DNA from 4 places in the Actinomadura sp. 6N118 genome. Region 2 is predicted to be linked to each of the others. Evidence: riboswitches for the same ligand, from Rfam matches in the RefSeq annotation. Region 2 holds a riboswitch; each other region holds the start of a gene.
The links. Region 2 has a riboswitch for cyclic di-AMP ahead of ACH34W_RS52825 (CHAP domain-containing protein). Riboswitches for the same ligand answer to the same signal wherever they lie in the genome.

Region 1 (3,381 bases), on a different contig from region 2:
GCCCTGGACGCGCTGCACCGCCTGCAACGGCGTGCTCGTCACCGTCGGCAAGGCGGAGATCGAAGCCCAGGTCCAGGCGGGCACGCTGCGCAGCTACGACGTGTACGGGCGCTGCGCCGACTGCGGCCAGGTCTACTGGCGCGGCGCGCACGGCGGCCATCTGGAGCAGATCGTCGAGCGGGCCACCCAGGCCGTCGCGGCGTCCGGGGCCTGAATTGGCTCACACTTCACTCCTTCCACTCCATCCCGTCCGAGGAAGAGAGGGATGATTGGCCGGAGAGGTGATGACCATCAATGTTGTCGTAGGTGCCGCGATCATCCGGGACGGCCGCCTGCTCGCCGCCCAGCGGGCCGAACCCGCCGAGCTGGCGGGTGGCTGGGAGTTCCCCGGCGGCAAGGTCGACCCGGGTGAATCCGATGAGGACGCGCTGGTCCGGGAGTGCCACGAGGAGCTGGACGTCAAGGTCGCGCTGGGTGGGCGCATCGGCGGCGACTGGCCGCTCGGTGCGGAGAGCGTCTTGAGGGTCTGGACGGCCGATCTCGTGGAGGGCGAGCCGCAAGCGCTGGAGCATCTCGCGCTGCGCTGGCTGAGCCGCAACGAGCTCTACGAGGTCGAGTGGCTGCCCGGCGACCTCCCCGTAGTCGAGGCCATCGCTTCTTACCTGCGCTGATCTAACGCTTCTTACCTGCGCTGATCTAACGCCACAAGCGGCCGCAGAGTCCTCACTCCGCGGCCGCTCTCACGTTCAGACATCACGACTGGAACTGCTGCGGGTCAGGAGATGCGGTTGGCTCCGGCGTAGTCGGAACGCTCGGAGAGCTTGGAGATTTTGACTACGTCGCCTGTCTGCGGGGCGTGGAGGTAGTGGCCGCTGCCTACATAGATGCCCATGTGGTGGAGACCGCTGCCGAAGTAGACCAGGTCCCCGGCGCGCAGGTCGCCCTTGTCGACCTTGCTGCCGAGCTGGAAGAGGTCGCCGGTGTAGTGCGGAAGACCGGACTTGCCGACCTTCGCATACGCCCAGACGACCAGGCCTGAGCAGTCGAAGCTGTTCGGGCCCGCAGCCGCCCACACGTACGGGCTGCCAAGCTTGGTGACGGCCTTGCGGGTCATCTTGGAGGGCAGGTCGTTGCCCTTGATGACGGCGGTGAAGCCGGACTTGGGGTCCTTGACCTTGGTGGTCGTCAGCTTGTCGAGCTGCTTGGTGACCTCGCCCACCTTGGCCTTGGCGGCCGACCTGGCCTTCTCGGCCTGGGTGGCGGCTTGCTGGGCGGCCGTGTTCTTGGCCTGAGCGTCCTGCTGGGCCTTGGTGGCCTGGTCGATCCGCGCCTGCAGCGCGTTCACGACGGAGGCCTGGTTCTGGACCAGATACGCCGAGCTCGCCAGCCCTTCGGTGGTGTTGCCGGAGGCGGCCATCAAGTCGGGGCCGCCGGTCATGTAGTTGCTGGCGGCGAGGCGGGTGAGCTGGTCGCGGGCGGGGGCGGCCTGGGCCGTCAGGACGGCGGCCTGCCGGGTGACGTCGCGCAGGGCGTTCTTGGCCTTGCCGAGCTCGACCCGAGCCTTGTTGTACTGCTCGGTCAGCTTCTCGGCCTCGGTGTTGAGGGCGTCGAGCTGCTTGCGCAGCTCGCGTTCGGTGGGCTTCCCGGTCGTGCCGGGGGTGGGAGCGACGGCGGCGGTGCGTCCAAGGGTGGACGGCGCGGCCTGTGCGGGGGCGATGGTGGCGCCGATCGCGATCACCGCGGCCGCGGAGGCCGTGGCGGCGATGGGCACGACGAAACGGCGCCGCTGGGGGTCCGGTGCCAAGCCGGTGTTCTCCTCTCCTCGTCCGCCTACCGGGTTAGCTGACGGGCTCGGGCCAGGAGTCGCCCTACCGCGTCACGTGAACGCGGATTCGCCCCGGGGGGATGTGGGTCCCCGGCTCCCCCACGTGGGGGGACTCGGCGGTCCGGCCGCCGCCCTCGACAGGGCGTCGAGCAGCCGGATCCGCAGGAGCGTACAAAGAAATGGCAAAGTACGCCAAACGGGACAACTGTGGTGAGTGGGGCAGCAGCGAGACTTTCGCCACATCTTCCGTGGTCAGGGATGGTCACTCTCCGCTCACCTCGCACGCGTCGTTCGGGTGAACGACGTACAGCCACCTGGCGAAGAACGCGATGGCGACCGCAGCGGCCACGCCGGGCAAATGTCACAAAGGGCGCCAATCAGGGCGTAAGATACGTCGGTTGTGCGGCGACCGGCCGGTACTGGTTGGCGCGGCAAGTAGAATCGGTATGGCCGCACGTCTGCGGCGACCTCCACTCCTTCACCCAAGCGAGTTCGCATGCCCTTCTCCACGCGCGATGACCTGCGTAACGTCGCGATCGTCGCCCATGTCGACCACGGCAAGACCACCCTGGTCGACGCCATGCTCTGGCAGTCCGGCGCCTTCCGCGAAAACCAGGCCGTCGATGACCGCGTCATGGACTCCAACGACCTGGAGCGTGAGAAGGGCATCACCATCCTCGCCAAGAACACCGCGGTCCGGCACAACGGGATGACGATCAACATCATCGACACCCCAGGCCACGCGGACTTCGGCGGCGAGGTCGAGCGCGGCCTGTCCATGGTCGACGGCGTCGTCCTGCTGGTGGACGCCAGCGAGGGTCCCCTCCCCCAGACCCGGTTCGTGCTGCGCAAGGCCCTGGAGGCCAAGCTGCCGGTCATCCTGGTCGTCAACAAGACCGACCGGCCCGACGCGCGCATCGACGAGGTCGTGGACGAGACGTACGAGCTGTTCATCGACCTCGACGCCGAAGAGGAGCAGATCGAGTTCCCGATCGTCTTCGCCTCCGGCCGCGCCGGGCGCGCCTCGCTCAACAAGCCCGGCAACGGCGAGCTGCCCGACAGCGAGGACCTGGAGCCGCTGTTCGAGGTCATCACGAACACGATCCCGGCGCCCTCGTTCGACCCGGACGCCCCGCTCCAGGCGCACGTCACCAACCTCGACGCCTCCAGCTACCTCGGCCGGATCGCGCTCTGCCGCATGTACGCGGGCACGATCAAGAAGGGCCAGCAGGTCGCCTGGTGCCGCCATGACGGCAGCATCGAGCGGGTCAAGATCACCGAGCTGCTGATGACGGACGCGCTGGAGCGCAAGCCCGCCGACGAGGCCGGCCCCGGCGACATCATCGCGATCGCCGGCATTCCGGAGATCATGATCGGCGACACCATCGCCGACCCCGACGACCCGCGCCCGCTGCCGCTGATCACGGTGGACGAGCCCGCCATCTCCATGACCATCGGCATCAACACCAGCCCGATGGCCGGCCGGGAGAAGGGCACCAAGGTCACCGCCCGCATGGTCAAGGACCGCATCGAGCGCGAACTGGTCGGCAACGTCT
Region 2 (3,381 bases):
CGGCGCGCGGCAGCCGCGCTGCGTCGTTGTAACCGATCACGACGACGGTGACATCCGGGCGCCCCGGCATCGAATGCTCCCTCCGCTCCGTCCCATCCCGTCCCGTCCCGTTCGCCGTGTTCCTTTCCAGAAACGCGGGATCATGGGCCTAAGCAGGGGCAAAGCGTCCGAATGATTCGTATTACCCGGGAGGCGCCGAACTCGGCCTAGGGAGGCTTAGACAGGCATAGCGAGGCTTAGGAAGGCATAGGGAGGCTTAGGAAGGCATAGGGAGGCTTAGGAAGGCATAGGGAGGCTCAGGGACGAGAGCGGGCAGAAACACCCGAAGGCGCCCAGCCGGAGCCGTACGCCTTCGAAGCGGGGTGGGGGAAGGTCTTTGGGGTCAGGACTTCTTGTAGTCGGCGTAGTCGGGGTAGCCGTAGCCCACGACGGACGACTTCGGCCGGACCTTGCTGACCACGGAGTTGCTGATGTTGCCCTCGATGGTGGAAATGGTGCCGTTGCCGTTGTCCTTGACGACCATGCCGACGTGGTCGATGCCGTCGACGCCGCCTGACGAGCCGTTCTGCCAGTCGAAGAAGACGAGGGCGCCCGGCTTGGCCCGCTGGCCCCACCGCTTGGTCTTCGCAAGCCACCTGGCGTGCTGGACGGTGTAGGCGTCCCAGCCCATGCCCTTGACGCCGGTCTGCGCACCGACCCAGGACACGAACATGTTGCACCAGGCTGCGCCGCTGTATTCGGCGATGTTGCCGCCGTCACGCCGGGCGGTGAGCTTGGCCTCGTTGGTCTTGATGTACCAGTCGTGGAACTTGGTCCGGCCGTTGGCGCCTTCGGTGATGCCGACCTGCTTCAGTGCCAGGCTGATCGCCTTGGCCGAGCTCGCGGCTGTGGCGGCCTTCTTGGCCTTGGCCTTCTTGGCCTTTCGAGCCTTACCGGCGGCCTTGTGGGCGTGCGCGGAGCCGGCGACCCGGGCGTCGGCGCGGGCCTCGGCGGTGCCGGAGAAGTTGACGGGGCTGAAGACCGAGAGCCCGAGGGCACCAGCCAGGACGGCGCTGAGGGCGACGCCCACGGCGGCGGCCGGATCATCGGACACAGGCTTCACGATCTTGCGGTCGAACATCAAAGAGAACTCCCTTACTCCCATGACGCCTACCGGGTTAGCTGACGGATTCGGGCATGGAAGAGCCCTACGGCGCACGCGAAGGAGCGCCGATTCACCCCTGCAAAATGGGTCCCCGGCTCCGCATCCAGTGGAGGGGGATGCGGACTCGGCCTAGGGCACCGCGAGCGCGGTGCCCGGCTATTCGGATTGATCTCGTAACGAGGCGCGGAACACACGGCCGCGCGTCATGGCCAGGTAAAACGGGCCATGTTGGGGGGTCAAGTCCCTGATGGGGCTCGAGACCTGGGCACAACGCATGGGGTGCGTCGCGAGATTGCAATAGAAGGTATCAAACCCTCACGCGATGGCAAACCACCACCAAAGATTCTTCTTGAAGAGGTCACAGGATCCCAACGTAAGCATGCTCCAGACCATTCCCGGACCACCAAAGTGGGGTCAAGATTGTTTGTCAGGAGGGGCCGGGAGGCACGGAAAGACGGGGTGTGCGGCGCCTCAGCCGAGGGGGTCGCGGACGCGGCGTCGCGCCGTACGAAGTGAGATGCGTCACCAATCGGCGACGAAGATCTCTTCACCTTCGCCTTCCACAAGATCGGTGAGCCCGGCCAGGCCACCGGCGCCGGCGAGAACGCGGCCCTGTGCCGCTCCTGCCCAGGCGCGGCTCCTGCGGCGATTCCGTCCTTGCCGTCCCGGCCGGATCATGCGCTTGACCCCACGATGACCAAATGCGTGTTTCTAACAGGAACATGTGCGTTCGACTAGATCATCCGGCTGTGCGCACCACCGAGGTTCCGCGTCATGGGAGGCTGGGGCCATGATTCGAGGATGCGGACGGTGAAGCGCACCGTCACCCGACTGGCGGACGGCCGCGAACTGATCTACTTCGACCGGCGGGACGACGCCGACCGGAGCGCCATCGACGAGCGGCCGCTGCCGGAACGCGCCACGGCGTCGGAGCTCCGGCACGACCCGCTGCTCGACGAATGGGTCGCCATCGCCGCGCACCGCCAGACCAGGACCTTCCTGCCCTCGACGGACGACTGTCCCCTCTGCCCCTCCACACCGGGGCGCCCGACCGAGATCCCGGCGCCGGACTACGAGGTCGTGGTCTTCGAAAACCGGTTCCCCTCGTACGGCGACGGCGCCTCCGGCGGGCGTTGCGAGGTGGTGTGCTTCACCTCCGAGCACGGCAGGTCGTTCGCCGAACTGCCCCCCGAGCAGGTGCAGACCGTCATCGAGGCCTGGGCGGACCGTACCGCCGAGTTGTCCACGTACCCCGGCGTCGAGCAGGTCTTCTGCTTCGAGAACCGCGGCGAGGCGATCGGCGTCACCCTGCACCACCCGCACGGGCAGATCTACGGCTACCCGTTCGTGCCCCCGCGCACCCGGCGCATGCTGGACGTCGCGCGCCGCCACCCTGGTGATCTCTTCGCGGAGGTGCTGTCGGCCGAACGCGAGGAGGGCGTACGCGTTGTGGCGGCCAACGACCTGTGGACGGCGTTCGTGCCCAAGGCGGCCCGCTGGCCGTATGAGGTGCACGTCTATCCGCATCGCCGCGTACCCGACCTGCCCGCCCTGGATAGCGCCGAGCGCGAAGCCCTCGGAGCGCTCTATCTCGACCTGCTGGGGCGCCTCGACCGGCTCTTCGGCATGCCGCTTCCCTATGTGTCGGCGTGGCACCAAGCCCCTGTCCGTACAGACCGCGACTTGGCGTGGCTGCACCTGGAGCTCTTCTCGATCCAGCGCGCGCCGGGGAAGCTCAAATATCTGGCGGGCTCGGAGTCGGCCATGGGCGCGTTCGTGAACGACGTAAGCCCGGAAGACGCCGCTCGCAGGCTCCGCGAGGCCTGACCCTGGCCTAAACCCGGCCTGCCCCCGGCCTGACCCGCCAGGCCACTTCCCGGCATTGGCCCGCGACACGGCACAAGCACGTTCTCTAGCGTTCATGAGGCGCCCTCCCGACCCTAGGAGACCGTCATGGACGCCCGGCTAGCAGATGACCTTGCCCGAATGCCCGAACTGCTTGAACACGTGCGGGTGCGCGCCGCCGACCTCCTCGCCGGGCTCGCTGAGCGCCCCGCCGCGGTCCCACCCGTCCCCGCCAAGCCGCTCGCGCTCCCGCCGTCCGGAATCGGCCTGGACAACGCCCTGGCCGATTTCGCCGAACGCTGGGAGCCCGGCTTCTCCGGCAGCGCGGGCCCCCGCTACCTCGGTTTCGTCACCGGGGGCGCGACCCCCGCGTCCGTCGCCGGTGACTGGCT
Region 3 (3,381 bases), on a different contig from region 2:
ACGGCGCACGCCGAACCCAAGCCGACCGCCAGCCAGGTTCAGAAGAAGGTGAACAAGCTCAACGAGCAGGTCGAGCAGCTGGTCGAGAAGTACAACCAGGTCGGCGAGGACCTCAAGCGCGCCAAGAAGAAGATGCAGGCGACGCAGAAGGCCAGCCGGGACGAAGAGCTCGCCTTCGCGACGCTCCGCGAGAAGGTCGCGCAGATGGCGGCCACCGCGTACAAGAACGGTGAGACCGGCGACGTCGCGGGCTTCATCGGCGCCGGTGACCCCCAGGCCGTCCTCGACCAGTCGGCGGTCTTCACCCACCTGTCGCGCAACCGCAACTCCGAGCTGGGCCAGTTCCTGGCGGCCGCGCAGCGGGTGCGCCGCGAGAAGGCCCAGGCCCAGAACGCCTACGACGAGGTCGCCGCCAAGGCCAAGGACCTGAAGAAGCAGAAGGCCACGGTCGAAAAGTCGATCAAGGAGCAGCAGAAGCTGCTGAGGAAGCTCGGCATCAAGCCCGACAGGCCCGGCAGCGGTGGCGGTGGCGGCGGCGGCGGCAGCTACAAGGGCCCGGCGAGCGGCTCGGCCCGCGTGGCGTTGAACTTCGCGTACAGCAAGCTCGGCACGCCCTACCTGTACGGCGGCACCGGCCCGCGCTATGACTGCTCCGGCCTGACCATGAGGGCCTGGGAGGCCGCCGGGGTCAACATCACCCGTACCACCAACACTCAGTACGCGGCCACCAAGCGGGTCGCGAAGAGCGACCTGCAGCCCGGCGATCTGGTGTTCTTCAGCGGCCTCGGCCACATGGGAATGTACGTCGGCGGCGGCAAGATGATCCACTCTCCGCGCACCGGTAAGAGCGTCGAGGTCGTGCCCATCACGTCCGGCTACTATGCGTCGAACTACTACGGCGCCGGGCGGCCCTGACGGACCCTAACGGGCTCCCAAAGGGCCCCGTGAGACACGGCACATCGCGAACGGACCAGGTCTGACCTGGTCCGTTCTCTTTTGCGGGGGATTTGCTTTCGCGTGACCTTTTGATACTTTGTGGCGACTCGCGGCGCCCACCAGGCGTCGCATCGCCCCTGACGCCCTCGGGCGTCACGGGAGGCGGGCGCCCTCCAGGTGCCGCCTCCTCGCGCGGCACCCTCCAGGTGCCGCCGCCGGTGCGACGCCCTCCACGCGCCGCACCAGGTCTCCACGGAGACCGGCCGGCCCAACCGCACAGTGCGCACGCTCAGCAAGCTCGAACGAGCATGGCGTGCATGGCGCCAGCGAGCGCGTCACGGCGGTTCGACCATCGGGCACCGGCCATCGAGCGAACGCCCATCTGAGGCCGCTCATCCAAACAAATCAGCGCCGCGCTTTCGCACACGGGACACAGGGTCCCGCTGTACGGGCCTCATCACGCCCAAGGATCGCCGCGGCAGCGCCGAGTCCGCCATCGCGCGGAGCCGGGGACCCATATGCCGGCGGCACGGCCCTTCGCAGGGCATGCCTCCGACCGGGGTGAATCGGCGCGCCCACCCTTCGATCTTCTCGAACGGGGCGCACCGTAGGGCAACTTCCACGCCCGAACCCGTCAGCTAACCCGGTAGGCGTCTGGAAGAAGGAGATGCCCCTGTCCAGCAACGCTTTCAGCACGACCCGTCGCGTCCGCGTCGCCGGTGGCCTCGCGATCGCCACTGCGGTCGTCACTCCCCTCGTGGCGGCAGGCCCTGCCCCTTCTGCTGAGGCGGCCACCAAGGCCGTTCCCGTGGCCAAGGTCGTCAAGCAGGCCAAGCAGAAGTCGTGGGCTGCCCGCCAGAAGACGGCGCAGAAGGCCCTCAAGGCCGCCCACAAGAAGAAGGGCAAGCCGTACCGCTACGGTGCGGCAGGCCCGAACGCCTTTGACTGTTCCGGTCTGGTCCAGTGGTCCTACCGGAAGGCGGGCGTCAAACTGCCGCGCGTCACGACCGCCCAGTACCGCGCCGTGAAGAACAAGGTGTCCTGGAAGAAGCTTGCTCCGGGTGACCTCGTCTTCTTCCACGGCAAGGGCCACGTGGGCATCGTGAGCAAACGCAAGGGGAGCAAGGTGTGGATGATCCACGCCCCTAACTCCGGCAGTCATGTGAAGGTCGTCAGGCTCAACAGCTACCGCAAGAAGACCTTCTCTGGCGCCGTCCGTCCCTACTGATCCAGAACCCGACTGAACCAGAACCACCCCCTAGCGGGCGCGGCCGTCCTTTCCCCCCGGGCGGCCGCGTCCGTCCCTCCCCCTTCCCTCCCTCCCCCTTCCCCTCCCTTCCCTCACACCGAATCTCAGGCCGTCCTCGACGGCCACCGCCGAGTCCATACACACGGAGCCGGGGAACCACTTTCCCCCGGGGTGAATCGGCCTGCCTGCAGGCCGTAGGGCAGCTTCCACGCCCGAACCCGTCAGCTAACCCGGTAGGCGGCATGGAAGCCCAAGGAGAGCCCCACTCGTGGCAGGCAAGCACCGCAAACCCAGCCCGCTGGTCATCAGCCTGCGGACCACCGGCGGCCTCGTCGCCGGCGCGGCCGTCATCGGCGCGGTCGCAGTCACCGCCCAAGCCGCCATAGGCGCGGCCCCCGCCGGAACCGTAACGGCCAAGCCGCCGGTCGCCGGCGCGGCAGCCGAACTGGCGGTCAAGGCCAAGGCCAAGGCCCCCGGCTCGCACAATGTGCCGAAGAAGCTCTCCGGCGACGCGAGCAAGGCGCGCACCACCCCCAAGACCACCGCCGCCGCGAAGGCCCCCGTCAAAGCCGCGCCGAAGACGCCCACCGCCGTCGAGGCCATCAAGCTGGCGACGTCCCAGGTCGGCATCGCTGAGAACAGCAGCGGCGAGACCAAGTTCCAGGACTGGTACATGAGCACCACCCGCGCCAAGGAGACACTGGCGCGCGACGGCGGTGACCTGGAGGGCTACAACGACGCCGCGTGGTGCGACATGTTCGTCTCCTGGATCGGCGAGCAGCTCGCCTTCGGCCACGGTATGGGCAGCGACGCCTGGACGGTCGAGCACGCCAAGTGGTTCCAGAGCCGGAACCGATGGGGCAGCAAACCCCAGCCGGGCGCCATCGTCTTCTTCAGCTGGGGCGGCTCCAAGAACATCGACGACATCGAGCATGTCGGCATGGTGATCAAGGACAACGGCGATGGAACGATCCAGACAGTGGAGGGCAACACCTCGAACGCGGTCAAGACCCAGAACCGTCCGGCCAGCCAGATCGTGGGCTACGGCTACCCCGACTACGCGAAATGACCCGTCTGGCGCGGGCCGCGGCGGCGGCTCAATAGGATCGGCCGCATGGAGGACCAGCGCTCCGGGCCGCCCGACGAGCAGCGCTCCGGCCCGCCCGGCGAGCGGCGCTCCGGCCCGCCCGGCGAGC
Region 4 (3,381 bases), on a different contig from region 2:
TCTCGGCGCCCATGAGCATGTGGGAAGTCGGGCGCGGTGCCGGGGAGGGCGTCGTTCCGCTGCCCATACCTTCCATTCCGGGCATGTCGTGTCCGCCGCCGCTGCTGTCATCGTCCATGTTCATCCCGCCCATTCCCCGGCGTAGCTCCGCGAGGACCTGGTCGGGGTTGCCGGTGACGCCGTCGAGCCAGTCGTCGAGGATGACGATCCATTCGGCGTCGTAGGAGAGTGGCTCGTGCGGGTCGTCGACGATCAGCGGGGCGTAGAGACCGCGGTCGAGTTGCGTGCCTGAGTGCGGGTGGAACCAGTAGGTGCCCGGATCGGGCGCGGTGAACTGGTAGAGGTAGTCCGCTCCGGCCTTGATCTCGTCCTGGGTGACGGCGGGAACGCCGTCCGCGTCGTTGCGCAGTGCCATGCCGTGCCAGTGGATGGTGGTGGCCTGCGGCAGGCGGTTGATCAGACGGGCCCGGACCACCTCACCGGCCTTGACCCTGATCGCGGCACCTGGCAGCGCGCCGCCGTACGTCCAGGTCCGGACCGTACGGCTGCCCAGATCGACAGGGCCTTCGACGGCCAGGAGCCGGAAATCGCGCACGGTGCCGGGACGCCGTCGGGCCTCGGTGTCACTGACCTGTCGCCCGGTGGGCGAGACGAAGGTCTGGCCGTTGTCGCCCTGCTTGCTGCATCCCGCCAATGCGGCGCCGCCGACGGCCAAGAGCCCGGCTCGCAGGAGGGCGCGGCGGTCGAACGCGCGGCGGTCGAACGCGCGCCGGTCGAAATAAGTCGTCATCGAACTACCTCACACAAATTCACATGGATGATTGCGGACCGTGACCGAGGGGAGGTGCTGCTGGACAGCACTGGACTCGGTGACGCGTGTTCACATCCGCAGAATCGCTGTGCGAGTGAGATGGACGCCGAACAGCGGAGGGCTTCGGCTGCTCGAACGGGCGAGGTGCAGAACGGACTGGCGCCGCTCCGTCAGTGAAAGGGCGCACCACCGGGAACCCGCCAGCAGCAGCAACATGACTGCAGTGACAAGGGCAAGGCAGACCGGCAGCGGGTCGAGCATCCCAGCGTTCCTGTCGCCGGTCATCATCACCGGCGTAGTCGGTGAGAACGCGGCGGGACCATGTGCGGCGTGTTCGGCGACAGTCCCGGCGATCGGGCTGACGACGACAGCTGACGGTGTTGGGACGTGCTCTCGATGAGTTGTGTGGCCCAGCGTATGCATCAGGGTCAGCCCGACGAAGACAGCCATGAGCAGCAGCCATCGGAAAGTCGCTTCCGCGGCGCGCTGCCCTGCCGTCATCGCCTCAGGCCTTTCCTTATCGTGGCCTTTCAGGTCACCGGCCAAAAGTACTATGCACGATAGTACTAGGTCATCCGGGCGGGCGATGTCGGCGGCGTCTCGCTGCCGACGCCGTGGATGGATGAGCGGGAAGGCTTGCCCGGCCCACGTGATCATGGGCGTCCGGCGTTGAGGGTAGATCGTTTATACGTCTTCTTGGGTTCCAGTTGCCGTTCTGTCGGATTTGCTACTACATTGCTTCGTAATTCGTTCGTGACCAACCGACCTCCGCCCTGGAGGTCGCGGACCGACCGCCGAGTCCCGTGCCGCAGCCGGCGCCGCGGGAGCCGGGGACCCATCTGCCATTCGGGGTGAATCCGCCATGCGCGGTAGGGCGACTCCTGGCCCGAACCCGTCAGCTAACCCGGTAGGCCGTATGTGGAGACTTCATGGACCCCGTTGGCAAGATGCTGCTCGACGTCGCCAAGCCCCAGCTCGGTTATCGCGAGAAGGGCGGCGGCTACACCAAGTTCGGCGACTGGTACTCCGAGAACGTCGACAAGGACAACGACTCCTACTTCAAGACAGCGCCGTGGTGTGACATGTTCATCGCCTGGGCTGCCAACCAGGTGGGGGTCCAGGATTGGGTGGGCGAGTTCGCCGCCACCATCGAGCACGCCAAGTGGTTCAAGAAGCAGGATGCCTGGGGGACCAAGCCTGAGCCCGGCGCCTTGGTGTTCTTCGCCTGGTCGGGGTCCAAGGACATCGACGCCATTGGCCACGTCGGCCTGGTGGAAAAGGTCGACGGCCGCACGCTCACCACGATCGAAGCCAACACCGACGCGGTCTACCTCAAGCGCAAAACGCGAGATGTGAAGGACGTCGTCGGCTACGGCTACCCCGCAAAGGTCGAGGTCAAGGGTAAGTCCCTGCCGACAGAGGTCACCGCGCAGGCCACTCCAGCGCCGAAGTACGTGCCCAAACACGCGGCACCCCCGCCGGCGGTCAGTACGGTGACGGCCCCGCCGTCGACCACGGCCGAGGCTGGGCAAACCGGTCAGAGCGCGCCTTCGGCTTCGCTTCCGATGCAGGAGGCTGCGCTCACCGGCACACTTGCGCTCGTCCTTGTGGGCACGGTGGCACTGGCCGTGGGCAAGTCCACGGCGGCGAAGGTGCCCACGGCCGCACCGGTGCGTGTCCGCAAGCGCGGCAAGCACCACCGGACGCCGGTGGCACTGCCCGCCGACGTCACCCCGGCCGATCTCCACGCGGCCGAAGAGTCCACCACCGTGATGCCCGTGATCAGCGCGGCTATTGCTGCCGAGGTGGAGGATCGCGAGTTCTGGGGGCGGGTCTCCCACCTTGAGGACGACCAGGAACTGGCCTTCTGGGACTCGTTGCACGCTGAATTCGTCGCTCCCAGAGAGCTGGTCTGAAGGAAGCGTGAACGAGCGCGAGAACCGCGCCCGGGCACGGTGACCACCTGCCATGCCCGGGCGCGGTTTCCTTTATGCGGGAACCGCCTCCCGCGGACGTTCGGGGGCGGCCGTGAGGCTTCCGGAGCGGGCCAGTGCGTGGATGGCCAGAGCACAGGCCGCTCCCACGGCGGCCAGCGTCCACCAGGGCAGGCTTGGCAGACCTGTTTCACGGCCGGCGTCGAGGGCGGCGCCGGTGAGGAGGTTGCCTATGGCGATGCCGATGCCGGACAGGGTGTTGTAGAGCCCGTAATAGGTGCCGATCATCTTGTCGCCGCCGAGGGCGGCGATGGTGGCCATCTCGAACGGATAGGTGACCATCGTGGCGAGGGTCAGCAGGGCAGCGCTGAGGAGGATGGGGCCGAGCGCGACGGCGTACGCCAGCGGCGCGTTCAACTCTGCGCCCACGGCGGTGGCAGGGACGAAGGAGGCGGCCAGAGCCATCGGGATGAACGAGAGGCCCATCAACGCCAGGCCGCGGGCGAGTGCCTGGCCCGGGGTCCATCGAGCTTTGGCCCATGCGGTCACGCGTACCTGGCCGGCGACCGCGAGCGCGCCGGACACCACGAACAGGAGCGTCACCCCGAGTTCGCCGCCGGTGACCCGCCGGACTTC

Region 1: linked by a shared signal. The riboswitch ahead of ACH34W_RS36905 (NlpC/P60 family protein) and the one ahead of ACH34W_RS52825 (CHAP domain-containing protein) in region 2 are both predicted to bind cyclic di-AMP.
Region 3: linked by a shared signal. The riboswitch ahead of ACH34W_RS05715 (C40 family peptidase) and the one ahead of ACH34W_RS52825 (CHAP domain-containing protein) in region 2 are both predicted to bind cyclic di-AMP.
Region 4: linked by a shared signal. The riboswitch ahead of ACH34W_RS29875 (CHAP domain-containing protein) and the one ahead of ACH34W_RS52825 (CHAP domain-containing protein) in region 2 are both predicted to bind cyclic di-AMP.

Annotation. Positions count from the first base shown of each region.
Region 1 is NZ_JBIRAZ010000017.1:136,425-139,805, reverse strand. It holds gene ACH34W_RS36915 (Mut7-C RNAse domain-containing protein) at 1-214, shown strand, start outside; gene ACH34W_RS36910 ((deoxy)nucleoside triphosphate pyrophosphohydrolase) at 285-671, shown strand; gene ACH34W_RS36905 (NlpC/P60 family protein) at 776-1,804, opposite strand; cyclic di-AMP (ydaO/yuaA leader) riboswitch at 1,812-1,954, opposite strand; gene typA (translational GTPase TypA) at 2,322-3,381, shown strand, end outside.
Region 2 is NZ_JBIRAZ010000042.1:29,813-33,193, forward strand. It holds gene ACH34W_RS52820 (CDP-glycerol glycerophosphotransferase family protein) at 1-70, opposite strand, end outside; gene ACH34W_RS52825 (CHAP domain-containing protein) at 383-1,120, opposite strand; cyclic di-AMP (ydaO/yuaA leader) riboswitch at 1,133-1,284, opposite strand; gene galT (galactose-1-phosphate uridylyltransferase) at 1,955-2,971, shown strand; gene ACH34W_RS52835 (pyridoxal phosphate-dependent decarboxylase family protein) at 3,131-3,381, shown strand, end outside.
Region 3 is NZ_JBIRAZ010000002.1:410,380-413,760, reverse strand. It holds gene ACH34W_RS05720 (NlpC/P60 family protein) at 1-915, shown strand, start outside; cyclic di-AMP (ydaO/yuaA leader) riboswitch at 1,409-1,605, shown strand; gene ACH34W_RS05715 (C40 family peptidase) at 1,604-2,164, shown strand; cyclic di-AMP (ydaO/yuaA leader) riboswitch at 2,302-2,439, shown strand; gene ACH34W_RS05710 (CHAP domain-containing protein) at 2,454-3,254, shown strand; gene ACH34W_RS05705 (hypothetical protein) at 3,300-3,381, shown strand, end outside.
Region 4 is NZ_JBIRAZ010000012.1:221,752-225,132, forward strand. It holds gene ACH34W_RS29865 (multicopper oxidase family protein) at 1-790, opposite strand, end outside; gene ACH34W_RS29870 (hypothetical protein) at 881-1,312, opposite strand; cyclic di-AMP (ydaO/yuaA leader) riboswitch at 1,606-1,740, shown strand; gene ACH34W_RS29875 (CHAP domain-containing protein) at 1,741-2,727, shown strand; gene ACH34W_RS29880 (MFS transporter) at 2,800-3,381, opposite strand, start outside.